2 regions of the Bradyrhizobium sp. BR 1433 genome follow, and region 2 is predicted to be linked to the other one. Evidence: predicted binding sites of a transcription regulator. Region 2 holds the regulator's gene; the other holds the start of a gene.
What was found. Region 2 encodes LexA, which represses DNA repair genes until DNA is damaged. Its sites were predicted from a motif close to TGTTCNNNNTGTGTTCNG; they were not measured.

Region 1 (7,746 bases), 6.2 Mb from region 2:
GCGTCGACGATCCAGAGCCGCGCCACCGCCGGCGTTGCGGGCGCGACCTTCATTTTCTGCCTGCCCGGCTCGCCCGGCGCCTGCCGCGACGGCTGGGACGGCATTTTGGCCGCGCAGCTCGACTACCGCACGCGCCCCTGCAATTTCGTCGAGATCACGCCGCGGCTGGATGAACATCTGCGCCGCCCGAAGGCGAAAGGCGCGAGTGCGTAGCCTCCTCCGTCATTCCGGGCGTGCGAAGCACGAACCCGGAATCCAGAGGTTGTGGCGCGAGATTCCGGGTTCGATGCTGCGCATCGCCCCAGAATGACGCCGGTGGTAAAGAGCCCTACAACTCCAGCTCCCAGGTCTCGCCAACCAGATCGACGCCGAAGCTGTGGTGCTTTTCTTCCTTGACCCGCTGGAAGCCGGCGCGGGCGTAGATGCCGCGCGCGGCGACCAGGATGCTCTGGGTCCACAGCGTCATCTTCTTGTAGCCCTTCTCGCGCGCGGCGCGGATGCATTGCTCCACCAGTGCGCGGCCGACGCCGAGCCCGCGCGCCTTCTCCTCCACCAGCAGCAGGCGCAGCTTGGCGAGCCCGTCGCCGCCGTCGACCAGGAAGACCGAGCCGACCGGCTCGCCGTCGACCTCCGCGATCCAGCAATGCTCGCGGGCCGGATCGAACGATCGCAGAAACTGCGCGCAGATCTCGGCCACCAACGCCTCGTAGCTGATGTCCCAGCCATACTCCTCCGCGTAGGCTTGTCCCTGCCGCGAGACGACCCAGCCCATGTCGCCGACGCGATGGCTGCGCAGCAGGAAGCCGACCGGCTTCTCGGCCGGCGGCTCCAGCGATTGCTCGATCGTGCTCATGGCGTGCACCACCGCGGCGCGACGGTCGCCGTCCATCTGCTTCAATAGCGCCCCGACCTCGCTGCGCGAGCGGCGGTCGAGATCGGCGGCTGCGGTACGGCCCTTGGCGGTGAGGGCGACCTCGTTGACGCGTTTGTCGGCCTTCGATGGCTTCCGCGTCACGATCTGGCGCCTTTGCAGCGCCCCCAGCGTGCGGCTGACGAAGCCGGCATCGAGGTCGAGATCGCGCACCAGATCGGTTGCGGTGCAATTTTCGCGGTGCGCGAGCTCGTAGATGATCCGCGCTTCCTGCAGCGTGAATGTCGAGTGCAACAGCTTCGGCTCGATGATGCCGAGCTTGCGGGTATAGAACCGGCTGAAGCCGCGGACCGCGGCGACCTGGCTCTCGAGGGCGGTGTCATGGGAGATTGATTTCATCAAACATATTATTTGACGGAATCAAATAATCCGCAAGTTAGTTCAAGCCACCATGATCCGGCTGCGCAGCATGGTGCGGGAGGAGCGGCCGAGCCGGCGCAGCAGGCGCGCCTCGGAGCGTCGGGCGTCGGGGCGATAGCCGCCGATCCGCTCGTAATGCTCGCGGGCGATCAGGAGCCCTTGTTCAGCCGAGGGCCCGGTGATCATCCGGGCGACGAATTTGAGGCCGTCGCGCAGGCCGGGATCGGTGTAGGGCGCGCGGGCGTAGCGGAAGATGCCGGCGCGGTCCTTGCCGCTGGCCGCCACCATCTGGATGAACTGGGTGGTTTCCTCGATCCAGCCGGCATCGAGCACGGCGCCCGGATGCAGGAACATCAGCCAGGGCGACCGCGCCTGCCGCGCGCCTGCCGCAAGCGCGGCGGCGCGCGTGCCCTCGAAGCGCAGGAAGCGGCAGCCGGCGACGTCGGCGACGCGCTCCATCACATCGCTGTGGCTGCGGTCGACCAGCAGCACTTCGCGGATGACGCCCGCGGCCGCGCCCGGCACCAGCGCCGCCAAGGTTGCGACCGCGGTGCGCTCGACGCCGTCGGTTGGAATGATCACGCTCAGCATGATTTTGAGGCTTCGATGGCTCAAACGGTGGAGAAACTCCGGCCGTGTTATCACCTTGTCATATTCAAAGCAGCCTGTTCGCCTGCAGAATTTTGTAGCAAGGTTCTGTGGAATTTCTCCGTTCATGTTCTTGATTTGTTCTCGTGCTGTGTTAGCTTCAAAGCATGAGCCGAGCATCCTCTCATGCCCTCAAGCACCCGCCGGTAACGGCGCCCTCCGATAACCCGGCGGGTGCACCTTCCCCTTTCCCGAGCTTGCGGTCGCGATCGAGCGCGAGCGGCGGCGCGGCCGCGGCGCGCAGTCCAACGCCAGCGGCCGCTACGAGGCAGAGGCGCGCGTTGCCTTCGACGACGGCTGGCAGAGCCTCGAGGACCTGCCGCCATTTGCGACCAGCGTGGCGCTCGACACCTCGCGCAAGGTGATCACCCGCAACGACTCGCCCGACATCGGCTTCGACCGTTCGATCAATCCCTATCGTGGCTGTGAGCATGGCTGCGTCTATTGCTTCGCGCGGCCGACCCACGCCTATCTCGGCCTGTCGCCGGGGCTGGACTTCGAATCGAAGCTGTTCGCCAAGCCGGACGCACCCGCGCTGCTCGAGAAGGAGCTGGCGGCACCGGACTACGAGGCGCGGATGATCGCGATCGGCACCAACACCGATCCCTATCAGCCGATCGAGCGCGACCGGAAGATCATGCGCGGCATCCTCGAGGTGCTGGAGCGCGGCGGCCATCCGGTCGGCATCGTCACCAAGTCGGCGCTGGTCACCCGCGACATCGACATCCTGGCACGTATGGCCAAGCGCAATCTCGCCAAGGTCGCGCTCTCGGTGACGACGCTCGACCCGAAACTCGCCCGCACCATGGAGCCGCGCGCCTCGACCCCGCCGAAGCGGCTCGAGGCGATCAAGCGGCTCACGGATGCCGGCATCCCGACCACGGTGATGGTCGCACCCGTGATCCCGGCGCTGAACGACTCCGAGATCGAGCGCATCCTCGACGCCGCCGCGCATGCCGGCGCCAGGGAGGCGAGCTACGTGCTGCTGCGGCTGCCGCTCGAAGTGCGCGATCTGTTCCGCGAATGGTTGATGGCGAACTATCCCGACCGCTACCGTCACGTCTTCACGCTGATCCGCGACATGCGCGGCGGCCGCGACTACGACTCGCAATGGGGCACCAGGATGAAGGGCACCGGCCCGATGGCCTGGATGATCGGCCGCCGCTTCGAGATCGCGTGCGAGAAACTCGGCCTCAACAAGCGGCGCGCCAAGCTGACCACCGATCACTTCGCCAAGCCGAAGCGTAACGGGCAGCAACTCAGTCTATTCTAGGCGAGGGCGTAGCCCGGATGGAGCGCAGCGAAATCCGGGGTCCCGTGTTAGTGGCTGAAGCTTTCCCGGATTGCGCTTCGCTCCATCCGAGCTACGAAGACGTCAAACAGTGAGTGCAAACATGAGTAACACCCCGACCGCACGCTTCACCGTCCTCACGCTGGGCGTCAGCGACATGCGCGCCAGCATCGGCTTTTATGAATCGCTCGGCTTCTCCAGGAAGATGCGCGCGACCGGCGAGGAGGTCGCCTTCTTCGAGACCGGCGGCACCGTGCTCGGCCTGTTCCCGTGGCATCTGCTCGCTGCCGATGCCGGGCTGCCGGATCAGCCACGGCCTTCAGCGTTCCGCGGCGTCGCGATCGCTTGGAACTGCAACGACGACGCCGAGGTCGATCGTGTGATGGCGTTCGCGCTGTCGAAAGGCGCCAGGCTGCTGAAACCCGCGCAGCCGACCAGCTATGGCGGCTATTGCGGTTATTTCGGCGATCCCGACGGCCACGCCTGGGAAGTGGTGCGCGCGCCGGGCTTTGAGGTTCGCGACGACCGCCGGGTGTCAATCCCCGATTAGAGCGCCGATCCCGATTAGGGTGGCGGATTGAATAACGGGGAAGGGCGCCAGGTTCCCGGTTGCGCCGCGGGCCGGGCTTGATCACGATCCCCGCATGATTCGGGACAAGTCCAATCGCACGTCAAAGACCGCGTCGAAGAAGAAGCCGGCCGAGCCGGCCAAGCCGGACAAGCGCGTCATCGTGGTGACGCGGCCGAGCTTTCGGCGCGAGCGCGCGCTGATCAAGCGAGGCGTCTGGCCGGTCGCCGGCTGCGACGAGGCCGGGCGCGGGCCGCTGGCGGGTCCGGTGGTCGCCGCCGCCGTGGTGCTGGACCCAAATCGGATACCCAAGGGCCTCGATGATTCGAAGCGGCTGACCGTCGAGCGCCGCGAGGAACTGTTCGAGGAAATCTGCGCGACAGCAGCGTTCTCGGTCGCGGTGGCGTCACGGTCGCGGATCGACCGCGACAACATCCTGCGCGCCTCGCTGTGGGCGCTGGCGCGCGCGGTGCATGCGCTGCCGGAAATGCCGAAGCATGTCTTCGTCGACGGCCGCGACAAGCTCGCCACGCCCTGCGACTGCGACGCCGTGATCGGCGGCGACGGCATCGTGGCTTCGATCGCGGCGGCCTCGATCATCGCCAAGGTGACGCGCGACCGCCTGATGTGCGCGCTGGCGCTGGATTGCCCCGGCTACGGCTTCGAGCAGCACAAGGGCTATGCCGTCCCCGAGCACCTCGAGGCGCTCGACCGGCTCGGCCCCAGCAGCCATCACCGTAGCTTCTTCGCTCCCGTCGTCGCGGCGCGGCTGAAGCATTTCCCGGTCCCGGCGGAGCCCGACCTGTTCACGGTGGACGCCGAAAGCGAAGCCGCGGCATCCGAAGCGGCGTAAAGCGCGGCGGCGCCGCACTCTCGGTGTCATCGCCCGGCTCGCCGCCTCCGCTAAAGCTTCGGCGCGCCAGGGGCCCTGGCCTCGTCGAAGCCTTGGCGAAGACGGGACCGGGCGATCCCGTATTCCAGAGACCGTTGTGCTCAAGCCTGGCCGCCGCGGCGTACTGGATGCCCGCCTTCGCGGGGCATGACAGCGATGTTTGACTTTGCACCGTGGACACATCCAGCCCGGTTGCCTCCATCGCCGCCGCCGTTTATCAAAAAACCTCGGGATCAGATGGCGCCGCTTGATACGGGTGGCTGGGGCATTTCAGGCGTTTCATGCGGTTTACCTCCCTGGTTGTCGAACTGATCCGCGCCCGGCCGCGCCTCGTGGTCTGGATCGTGGTGCTGGCGCAGGCCGCGATCTGGCTGTTCCTGCCGGCCATCTTCTACGGCAGTCCGCCCGGCAACCTCGCCACCATCCTCGCCTTCGGCCGCGAATATCAGGTCGGCACCGACATGGGGCCGCCGCTCGCGTTCTGGCTCGCCGACATCGCCTTCCGCGCCGTCGGGAATCACGTGTTGGGCGTCTATCTCCTGGCGCAGGTCTGCGAGATCGTCACCTTCATCGCCTTCTACGCCTTGGCGCGCTCCATCGTCGGCGGCCCGCAGGGCGTGCTGGCAGTGCTGCTGTCGATGACGGTCGTGGTGTTCTCCTCGCCAAGCGTCGAGTTCGGTCCGCTGATCCTGGCGCGCCCGCTCTGGGCGCTGCTGTTGCTGCATTCCTGGCAACTGATCGGGCAGAACCGGCGCAGCGCCTGGTTCGCCTGGTCGATCGATTGCGGCCTCCTGCTGCTGACGACGCCGGCGGCGATCGGCATGATCCTGCTCGTGACCGGCTTTGCGCTCGCAACCGAGCGCGGGCGGCGCATGCTCAAATCGGTCGATCCGATCTACGCGCTGCTCGTCATCATCGTGCTGGCGCTGCCCTACCTGATCTGGATGCTCCGCGCCGACGTCCTGGCGCTGCCGGCCTTGCCGGCACTCGCCGATCTCAAGGCGCGCGCGCTGCGCTGGGGCGTGGTGCTCGGCGGGCTGATCGTGGCGACCGCCGCGATCGCGCTGCTGGCGATCCTCAATTCGCGCTGGTTCGCCGGCAAGACCGAGGATGCCCCGATCATCAACCGCCCGCCGGTCAGTCCGCTGGCGCGGCAATTCGTGTATTTCTTCGCGTTCGCGCCGGCGATCGCGAGCAGCTTCGTCTCCGCGCTGTTCAATCTCGATCGCGCCTTCGGCGGCGCTGGCGTGGCGCTGCTGATGTCCGGGCTTGCCGTTGTGGTCGCGACCGGCGAACTGATCCCGCTCAGGCGGCAGCGGCTGCTGCGTTCGGTCTGGGCCGTGGCGGTCGCGGCGCCTGCAGCGCTCGCGCTGGCGGCGGCGCTGTTCCTGCCCTGGACCAGCACCACGGAGGCGTCCACCTCGCTGCCGGCAGCCGCGATGGGCCGCTTCTTCGATGACAGCTATGAGCGCCGCACCAACCAGCGCCTGCGCGCGGTGGCCGGCGATCCCGAACTTGCCAGCCTGATCGCGATGAACCGCCGCCGCCCGCATCTTTTGCTCGACGCCACGCCGCAGCGGACGCCGTGGCTGTCGGTCGCAAAATTCAACGAAACCGGCGGCGTCGTGGTGTGGCGCGCACAGGACACCGCCGGCACGCCGCCGCCCGACATCGCGCAGCGCTTCCCCGGCCTCGTGCCGGAAGTGCCGCGTTCGTTCGACCGGCTGGTCAACGGACGGCAGCCGGTGCTGCGGATCGGCTGGGCGATCGTACGGCCGAAGGGGACGTGATTTGACGTGGAGCCGTAGCCCGGATGGAGCGGAGCGAAATCCGGGGCCGCTCTTTCACTCGACTTGATCCACCCGGATTGCGCTTCGCTCCATCCGGGCTACGAAGCTACGCGCTCGCCACCTGCAGCACCTTCGCGATCGCGCGCAGATCCTGCCACGACAGCCGCTTGTACGACGGCGAGCGCAGCAGATAGGCCGGATGGAAGGTAGCGACGGCGCGGATCGTGCGGGTGCCGGTGTCGTAGTCGATCCATTTGCCGCGCGTGCGCATGATGCCCTCGCGCGTGCCGAGCAGCGCCTGCGTCGAGGGATTGCCGAGCGTCACCAGCACGTCGGGATTCACGAGTTCGATATGGCGCTGGATGAAGGGCAGGCATACCTGCGTCTCCTGCGGCGTCGGTGTGCGGTTGCCGGGCGGCCGCCACGGGATCACGTTGGCGATATACGCTTTGCTGCGGTCGAGCCCGATCGCCGCGATCATGCGGTCGAGCAGCTTGCCGGAGCGGCCGACGAACGGCAGGCCCTCGATGTCCTCGTCGCGGCCCGGTGCCTCGCCGACGAACATCACGCGCGCCTGCGGGTTGCCGTCGGCGAACACCAGCCTGGTTGCGGTGTGCTTGAGCGCGCAGCCGTCGAAATTCTCCATCAGCGTGCGCAGGGCTTCAAGCGTCGGCGCAGTCCGCGCAGCCTCGCGCGCGGAAGCGATCGCGGCATCCGGCGCCACGGTGATTTCGCTGCGCGGAACTGACGGCATCGGCGGCGGACGCAGCGGATTGAGTGCAACTGATTGGCGCGGTGCGGCTGGGGCGGGAACTGGCTCCGGCTCCTCGAGCCGGTTGATCGGCGCATCGCCGAGCGCGCAATCGACCCCGGCCTCGAGGTAAAAGGCCAGCAATTGCTGCAGTGTAGGGGTGGGCTCGGGCGGCAGGGCCATCATGGGCGCAATCTAGAGCATCGACCAGAAAAGTGGAGGGCGGTTTTCGGAAAAGATTATTCTCTTGCGGTACCCGGGCCGTGCAAACCCATGGAAGCGCAATTCCATGGTTGTCCTTCCGCCAAAAATCGGAAACAACGACCCCTGAAAAGCTTAGAAGCGTTCTCAATGGGCTGAGATCAAAGATCATGAGTGCTGAAGACCTTCCTCCGCGCGAGTCTATGGAATTCGACGTCGTCATCGTCGGCGCCGGCCCGTCGGGCCTGTCGGCCGCGATCCGGCTGAAGCAGCTCAATCCGGAGCTCTCGATCGTCGTGGTGGAGAAGGGCTCC
Region 2 (7,746 bases):
GGTATCTCGCCTTGCCGGTCCGTATTCTGCATCCGTTCCGCTAGTCGGGTGACTGCGGTATCCGCTAGCCTTGCCACCGGCAGGGATCGCAAGCGGAATGGCGGAGCAGGGCACGACGCCGGGCGGCAAACGCGGCTACGCGGGGACGTGGCCGCCGCGCACGGCTGCGCCGGTCGGCGGCTTTCTCCCGGCGCGCGCCGGGATCTGGAAGCCTCTCGTCGAGACATTGCGGCAATGGGCGCGGGCGGAGGCGGGGGCGGGCCGCCTGTTGCCCTGGGTGCCGGTGGCGTTCGGCACCGGCATCGCGTTCTATTTCGCGGCCGAGCACGAGCCGGTGCTGTCGGTCGCGGCCACAGTCGCAATCCTGCTCTGCCTGCTGGCGCTGCTGCTGCGGCGGCGCAGCGTGTTTCCCGTCATCGCGCTGCTGGCCGCGGTGGCCGCGGGCTTTGCGACAGCGACCTGGAAGACGGCGCGCGTCGCTCACACGGTGCTGGCGCGGCCGATGTTCTCGGTGGCGCTGACCGGCTTCGTCGAGACGCGCGACATCCGCGAGAAGACCGATCGTTTCGTGCTGCGCGTGGTTTCGACGGAGAGCCCGCGCGACATGACGAAGCTCGATCGGGTCCGGCTCTCGGTGAAGAAGGGCACCGCGCCCGACGTCGGCAGCTTCGTTGAGTTGAAGGCGCGGCTGCTGCCGCCGCTCGGGCCGCAACGCCCGGGCTCCTATGATTTCGGCCGTGACCTGTATTTTCAGGGCATCGGCGCCTCCGGCTTCGTGATGGGCGCGGTCAAGACCAGGGAGCCGCCGGCGACCGGCGGTTTTGCGCTGCGCTACGCCGCCTTCATGCAAGGCCTGCGCGACGCCATCGACGCGCGGATTCGCACCACGCTCGACGGCGATCAGCGCGCGATCGCGACCGCCTTGCTCACCGGCCGGCGCGATGCGATCTCGACGCCGGTCAACGATGCGATGTTCATCTCGGGGCTCGGCCATGTGTTGTCGATCTCCGGCTACCACATGGCCGTGGTCGCCGGCGTCGTGTTCTTCGCGGTGCGCGCGCTGCTCGCGCTGTTTCCGGCGCTGACGGCGGGGCATCCGATCAAGAAATGGGCGGCGGCGGCCGCGCTGGTCGCCGCCGCATTCTATCTTCTGCTGTCGGGCGCGGAGGTTGCGACGCAGCGATCGTTTTTCATGACCGCCGTGGTGCTGCTCGCCGTGATCGTCGACCGCCGCGCGATCACCTTCCGGACGCTGGCGGTGGCAGCGCTGATCGTGCTCGCGATCGCGCCGGAGGCGCTGGTGCATCCCAGTTTCCAGATGTCGTTTGCGGCAACGCTCGGGCTGGTGGCGCTGGTGCAGATCGGGCTGCCGAACCTGCTGGCGTCGCCCGACCATTCGGCGACCGCGCGGGTTGCGCTGTGGGGCGGCCGCGAGCTCACGATGCTGATGCTGGCCTCGCTGGTGGCTGGGCTGGCGACGACGCCCTATGCCGCGTTCCATTTCCACCGCGTGACGCCCTACGGGCTGCTCGCCAACCTTGCGGCGATGCCTGTCGTGTCGGCGGTCGTGATGCCGGCCGGCCTGCTGGGGCTCGTCGCCATGCCGTTCGGCTTCGACGGCGTGTTCTGGGCGATCATGGGTCTTGGCATCGACTGGATGATTTTGGTGACGCAATGGGTCGCCGCACTCCCGGGCGCGGTCGGCCGGATGGCGGCGTTCGGCGTCGGGCCGCTGATTGCAGCCAGTGCCGGCATCATCCTGCTCGGGCTGCTGCGCACGCCGCTGCGCTGGTCGGGCGCGGTGCTGCTGCTGATGGCTTCGGTCTGGGCGCTCAGGGTGCCGCAGCCGGACGTGCTGATCTCCGGCGACGGCCGCAACGTCGCGGTGCGTGGCGGCGACGGACGGCTGCATCTGATGCACAGCGCCAAGGATGCGTTCCTCGTCAAGGAGTGGCTGGCGGCGGACGCCGATGCGCGCACCGCCACCGATGTGTCGCTCGGCGAGGGCGTCTCCTGCGATGCCGGCGGCTGCGTGACCCAGGGACCCGGCGGCGCCTTCGTCGCGCTGACGACCCGGCCGGAGGCGCTGGCGGACGACTGCGAGCGCGCAGGCCTGATCGTGACGACGCGGCCGGCGCCGCAGGGCTGCGCGACATCGGTGATCGATGCCGAGCGGCTGCGCCGCCACGGCGCGCTGGTGCTGCGACGGAGCAGGGACGGCTACGTCGTCGATGCGGTCAAGCCCGGCGGGATCGACCGGCCGTGGTCGCCGGCGGTTCCCGGCGACGGCGAGAGCGAGACGACGCTACGCGCCCCCGCGCCGCGGCCTGCGGTGGATGCGACGCCGGCCGAGACCGATCTGCAGGGCGATGATTAGCCGTGGTCTGGCGAGGGGCCGCTCGGCAGCTCGAACAGGCCGAGATGATATTCGTCGGAGTCGGGGCCGGCGTCGGGCTTCTTGACGAGAGTGAAGGAAGCCTCGGGAAATTGCTCCCAGACTTTCAGGTCGTCGGCCGTTACTGTCAGCCAACCGAACCGGAACATATAGCGGCCCGGTTCCGTGACGCGTCCAGCCTTTTGCCATGTGACCTTATCGACCACCGCGCACGTCCTCCGTGCCCGATGATGCGCCAAGGCGCCGGCCGACGCAAATCTCCTTCTGCGCCCCGGAAGCGGGAGTCCGGGGTCGCCCGAAATTGCTTAGGTCATCCGCCGCCGAACAGCTCATTCCGCGGCGACGATGCGCTCAACCCAAAAACAGCGTTGCGAATGCGGAGGGCCGCCGCTCCACAACCTTCGGCTTCTGCTCGACCGGCGGATGCAGCGCCGGCAATTGCAGCACGCTGACGCGCTGTCCCTCGACCAGCTGGGTCACCAGCACATGGCTGCCGTCGGGGAATTCGACCGCGTCATGATGCCGATCGGGCACGTCGGGCTCGACTTCGTTGAACACGCCGACGCGATAGTTCAGCGTCTTGGTCCAGATCCAGCGGCTGTCGTAGCGAACGTTCTCGGCGAAAGCGAGTTCGGTGCCCGGCAGCATGCAGACCGCGACAGTGGGATCGTTCTCCGAAGCAAAGCCGCGGGTCGACGTGCCGCGGAACGTCGTCGTGATCAGCGTCTCTCCGACAATGGCGGGGCGCGATGCCACGGCGTGCAGACTATAGTCACACATCGGATGGCTCCTCATTTCGAGGTAGCGACCCGTGCCTCTCCTTGAGGCATTAGGGCCTCTACCAGAGTGGACGATAGCGAACGAGCGTCTGCTCGTTTCTGGGCGATTGTACGACTGGTTCGAGACCGCCCCGATCACAAACACGCGACGCTGCGCGAGAGGTATCGGAGCGCATCGGACAGGCCGTACGGTACGCTATCTTTCAAGGAACGATCCGACGTGTTGCTCGTTCCCGGCCGCCGCAAGTATTTGCAGTTCAGTATTTGCGATAAAGGCCGATCAGCTTGCCCTGGATGCGGACCCGGTTCGGCGGCAGGATGCGCACTTCATAGGCGGTGTTGGCCGGCTCGAGCGCGATCGATGCGCCGCGGCGGCGGAAGCGCTTCAGGGTGGCTTCCTCCTCGTCGATCAGCGCCACCACGATGTCGCCGGTATTGGCGACGTCGTTGCGCTGGATCAGTGCCATGTCGCCGTCGAGGATGCCGGCATCGACCATTGAGTCGCCGCGCACCTCGAGCGCATAGTGCTCGCCGGCGCCGAGCATGTCGGGCGGCACGCTGATGGTGTGGCTGCGGGTCTGCAGCGCCTCGATCGGCGTACCGGCGGCGATCCTGCCCATCACGGGGACCGCGACCGGACGGTTGCCGTCGTCCTCGGCAATCGGCGGCGTGCTGGCGCGCCGGCCGAGGGTGCCTTCGATGACGCTGGGCGTGAAGCCGCGGCGACCGTTGCCGCCGCCGGCCGAGAGTTCGGGCAGCTTGATGACCTCGATGGCGCGGGCGCGGTTCGGCAGGCGGCGGATGAAGCCGCGCTCCTCCAGCGCAGTGATCAGGCGGTGGATACCGGACTTCGAGCGCAGGTCGAGCGCATCCTTCATCTCGTCGAAGGAGGGCGGTACGCCGGCCTCTTTCAGACGTTCATTGATGAAACGCAGAAGTTCGTACTGTTTGCGCGTGAGCATCTCGAGTATTCCCCCGGTTGATAGCGTCGTTCGATTCCGAGAACTCTTCTGGTGGGGCCTGCAGGCGGGGCCTGACTTCAGAAGCTCGTGCTCGTTGCACCTGCTTCCACGCGGCTTCCCGATTGTAGACACCAGTACTCGAAACAAATCATGAACGGACACTATATGTTCGATATGTGTTCCGCAACCACTTAATTTCCGGTGAACGCGCTCGGGCGACGCACAATCGGCGCGGTGGGAAAGCCCTATTCGGGTAGCGTCAAGATCTCGCATTCGCTGCCTTCGACGGCCGCCGCCGCGAACGGCGGACGCACGAGAAGTGCCCGTGCCGCAGCGAGATTCCCGAGCAGCGACAAGTCCTGCTGTGTCACCGGCGTTGCGATCAGCGTGCCGTCCTCGCGCGCTTCGAGGCGCGCACGCAGATAGTCCTCGCGCTGGTCGTTGGCGGCGAGGTCGCGGCCGAGCAGGGCGCTCGCGCGGCGATGATGAATCACTTTCCGGCCGCTCAGCGCCCGAATCAACGGCACCAGGAACAGGAAGGCGCAGACATAGGACGACACCGGATTGCCGGGCAGGCCGATCACCCGCATCGCGCCGAGCCGGCCATGCATCATCGGCTTGCCGGGCCGCATCGCGATCCGCCAGAACGCCATCTCGACGCCCTCGGCTTCCAGCGACCGCTTGACGAGATCGTGGTCGCCGACCGAGGCGCCGCCTGTCGTGATGAGGACATCGGCGCGGGCCTCGCGTGCCCGGCGGATACCGGCCGTGGTCGCCTCTACCGTGTCGGCGGCAACGCCGAGGTCGATGGTCTCGGCGCCTTCGGCGCGCGCCAGCGCCCGCAGCGCGTAGCCGTTGGAATAGACGATCTGGCCGGGACCGGGCTGCGAGCCCGGCATCACCAGCTCGTCGCCGGTCGCCAGCACGGCGACCTTCGGGCGGCGGCGCACCGCAAGTTCCGGATAGTTCATGGCGGCCGCCAGCGACAGCGCGCGGTCGGACAGGCGGCTGCCACCGGCGAGCAGCACCTCGCCCTCACGGAAGTCGACCCCGGCCTGGCGGATGTGCCGCCCGACGTCGGCGGCCTCTGAGATCGTGATGTGGTCGCCGTCGACGGCGGTGTCCTCCTGGATGATCACAGCGTCGGCGCCATTGGGGATCACGCCGCCGGTGAAGATCCGCACCGCCTCGCCGGCGCCGACCGTCCGCTCGAACGGCCGGCCGGCGGCGACTTCGCCGATCACCTTGAGCCGGGCCTTTAGATCAGCCGCATCGGCGGCGCGCACCGCATAGCCGTCCATCGCCGACATCGGCTGCGGCGGCTGGGTGCGGAGCGCAGCGAGGTCGTGCGCAAGCGTGCGGTGGTAGGCGGCATCGAGCGCGACCATCTCCTCCGGCAGCGGTTCGGCGCCGGCGAGGACGGCGGACAGGGCATCGGCAACCGGCATCAGGGCCACGCTCAGAGCTCCTCAATTCCTAATGTTCAATACCAAGTGCGGTCAAAGCCCTTGCCACGTCATCCGTCGATGTCACGTGGATAGCATGAAGGCCGCGCGCCCGCGCACCTTCGATATTGGCGGCCAGGTCGTCGAAAAACAGGATCCGCGACGCCGGCACGCCGATGGCTTTTACCACATGATCATAGGCCTCGGCGTCGGGTTTGCGGAAGCCGATGCTCGAGGACAGGAAGACGTTGCGGAAATGGCTGAGCAGCTCGGCATGGGTGACCGAGAAATGCGCGACATGGGCCGGATTGGTGTTGGAGAAGGCGTAGAGCGGCATCCGCTTGGCGGCCGCCGCGAGTAGCGGGGCGATGCCCGGCATCTCGCCGGTGAAGATCGCATTCCAGCCTTCGAGAAACTGGGCGTCCGTGATGTTGATGCCGAGCGTCCGGCGCAGGCTTTCGAAGAACGCCGCGTCGTCGATCCGACCGATCTCGTGATGCTTGAAACTGTCGTCGACGACAAAGCGCGTGGCGAGCTCGGCGGGCGCACAGCCTGCATGCTGCGCCCAGTGCGCCACCACCTTGTCAAAGTTGATGTCGAGCACGACGCGGCCGATATCGAACAGCAGCACGTCGACGGAGTTGGGAGAGAATTGCGAGGTCATTGCGTGAAACCGTGTACGAGAATTGCGGGCAGGCGGCAATGTCCTCGATTTCAGTGGCGGGTGCGTGGATCGTGCGTGGCGTTGCATTCATCGCGAGACTGTTCCCGCGCACACCGTCGTCCCGGCGAAGGCCGGGACCCATAACCACCGCATTTGATCAGGAACGGGATCGTGGTCCCAGCGTCGCGCAACAATTGAGATTTGGGGTAATGGGTCCCGGCCTTCGCCGGGACGACGGCGGGTGTCGTCGCTTGTGCGTCAAACATCCGCATTCTCGCGACATGATCTGTCCGAGCCTTGCTCTTTTCACCCTATATTATTTTTGCTGCGGGGCTTGGCTTGCCGCGTCGGGCAACTCAGTGGCACGCACGCACGCGCTTTCAGCGCACCAAGCGACTTGATGCTTGCCGCGGCCTGACGCCCGCGGTGGCTTGGTGCCCGCCGGGCGTAGCTCTCACATCCTGGACAGCGCCAGGCCGAGGTAACCGATCAGCGCACCGGTGCTGAGAATGATGACGACGAGCGCCTGTTCCGAGCGTGCTTGCAAGGTTTTCCGGGTCACGGCGTTGGACGCTCCGTCTTCGAGATCATGCGGTCCAACGAACAGCATCAATTTCCGTTCCGGTCCTTCCCACGGGAACCTTCACGACCTGCCGAGTGACGCGACGAACGGAACGCGGGCCGGCCGCCTATGAGGGCGGCGCGATCCCCGGAACGGGGAAAGCGCAGGCACATCTCGACGCTGTTCGACCTCAATCGCTTGACGACCGCTGCATCTCCCTTCGACCGGAGGGACTCCGCAATGAATTCGGCGATCAGGCGCATTTCGGGCTCGCCCATGCCGCGCGTGGTCGCCGCCGGCGTCCCGAGGCGAATGCCGCTCGGCTTGAGCGGCGGACGCGGATCGTCGGGAATGATCTGCTTGTTTGCGGTGATCCCGACGGCGTCGAGGATGTTCTCGGCCGCGCCGCCGTCCAGGCCGACGCTGGCCACCGTATCCACGACCATCATGTGATTGTCGGTTCCGCCGGTGATCAACGTCATGCCGCGTTCCATCAACGCTTCGGCCAGGACCTTCGCGTTGCGCATGACCAGCCTTGCATAGGCGTGAAAATCGGGCGTCGAAGCCTTCTTCAGCGTGACCGCGGTTCCGGCCACAACGTTCATGTGCGGACCTCCCTGCAATCCCGGGAACACCGACGCGTCGATCTTGCCGGCGAACTCCCGGCGACAAAGAACGATGCCGCCGCGCGGCCCGCGAAGCGTCTTGTGCGATGTCGTCGTCATCACGTCGAAACCCGCATCGAGCGGATTGCGCAAGGCGTTGCCGGCGATCAGGCCGCCGTAATGGCTGACGTCCGCCATGGTCAGTGCACCCACCTCATCGGCGATGCTCTTGAAGGACGCATAATCCAGATCGCGCGGATAAGAGCTGTAGCCGCACAGCACCAGCTTCGGACGGACGTGCCCGGCCATGGCGCGGAGCTCATCGAAATCGATG

Region 1: the regulator LexA is predicted to act here: its motif matches at 2,008-2,025, upstream of ACSKB9_RS33810 (glycosyl transferase).

Annotation. Positions count from the first base shown of each region.
Region 1 covers NZ_JBPUGG010000001.1:7,038,528-7,046,273, forward strand. Annotated here, with positions in the region: gene moaB (molybdenum cofactor biosynthesis protein B) at 1-213, shown strand, start outside; gene ACSKB9_RS33805 (bifunctional helix-turn-helix transcriptional regulator/GNAT family N-acetyltransferase) at 329-1,270, opposite strand; gene ACSKB9_RS33810 (glycosyl transferase) at 1,313-1,882, opposite strand; partial or broken gene ACSKB9_RS33815 (PA0069 family radical SAM protein) at 2,047-3,212, shown strand; gene ACSKB9_RS33820 (VOC family protein) at 3,334-3,780, shown strand; gene ACSKB9_RS33825 (ribonuclease HII) at 3,875-4,651, shown strand; gene ACSKB9_RS33830 (glycosyltransferase family 39 protein) at 4,972-6,480, shown strand; gene ACSKB9_RS33835 (uracil-DNA glycosylase) at 6,587-7,417, opposite strand; gene ACSKB9_RS33840 (electron transfer flavoprotein-ubiquinone oxidoreductase) at 7,603-7,746, shown strand, end outside.
Region 2 covers NZ_JBPUGG010000001.1:834,412-842,157, reverse strand. Annotated here, with positions in the region: gene ACSKB9_RS04170 (ComEC/Rec2 family competence protein) at 98-2,377, shown strand; gene ACSKB9_RS04165 (hypothetical protein) at 2,374-2,601, opposite strand; gene ACSKB9_RS04160 (hypothetical protein) at 2,747-3,175, opposite strand; gene lexA (transcriptional repressor LexA) at 3,432-4,136, opposite strand; gene ACSKB9_RS04150 (molybdopterin molybdotransferase MoeA) at 4,382-5,593, opposite strand; gene ACSKB9_RS04145 (HAD family hydrolase) at 5,613-6,245, opposite strand; gene ACSKB9_RS04140 (hypothetical protein) at 6,700-6,858, opposite strand; gene glyA (serine hydroxymethyltransferase) at 6,855-7,746, opposite strand, start outside.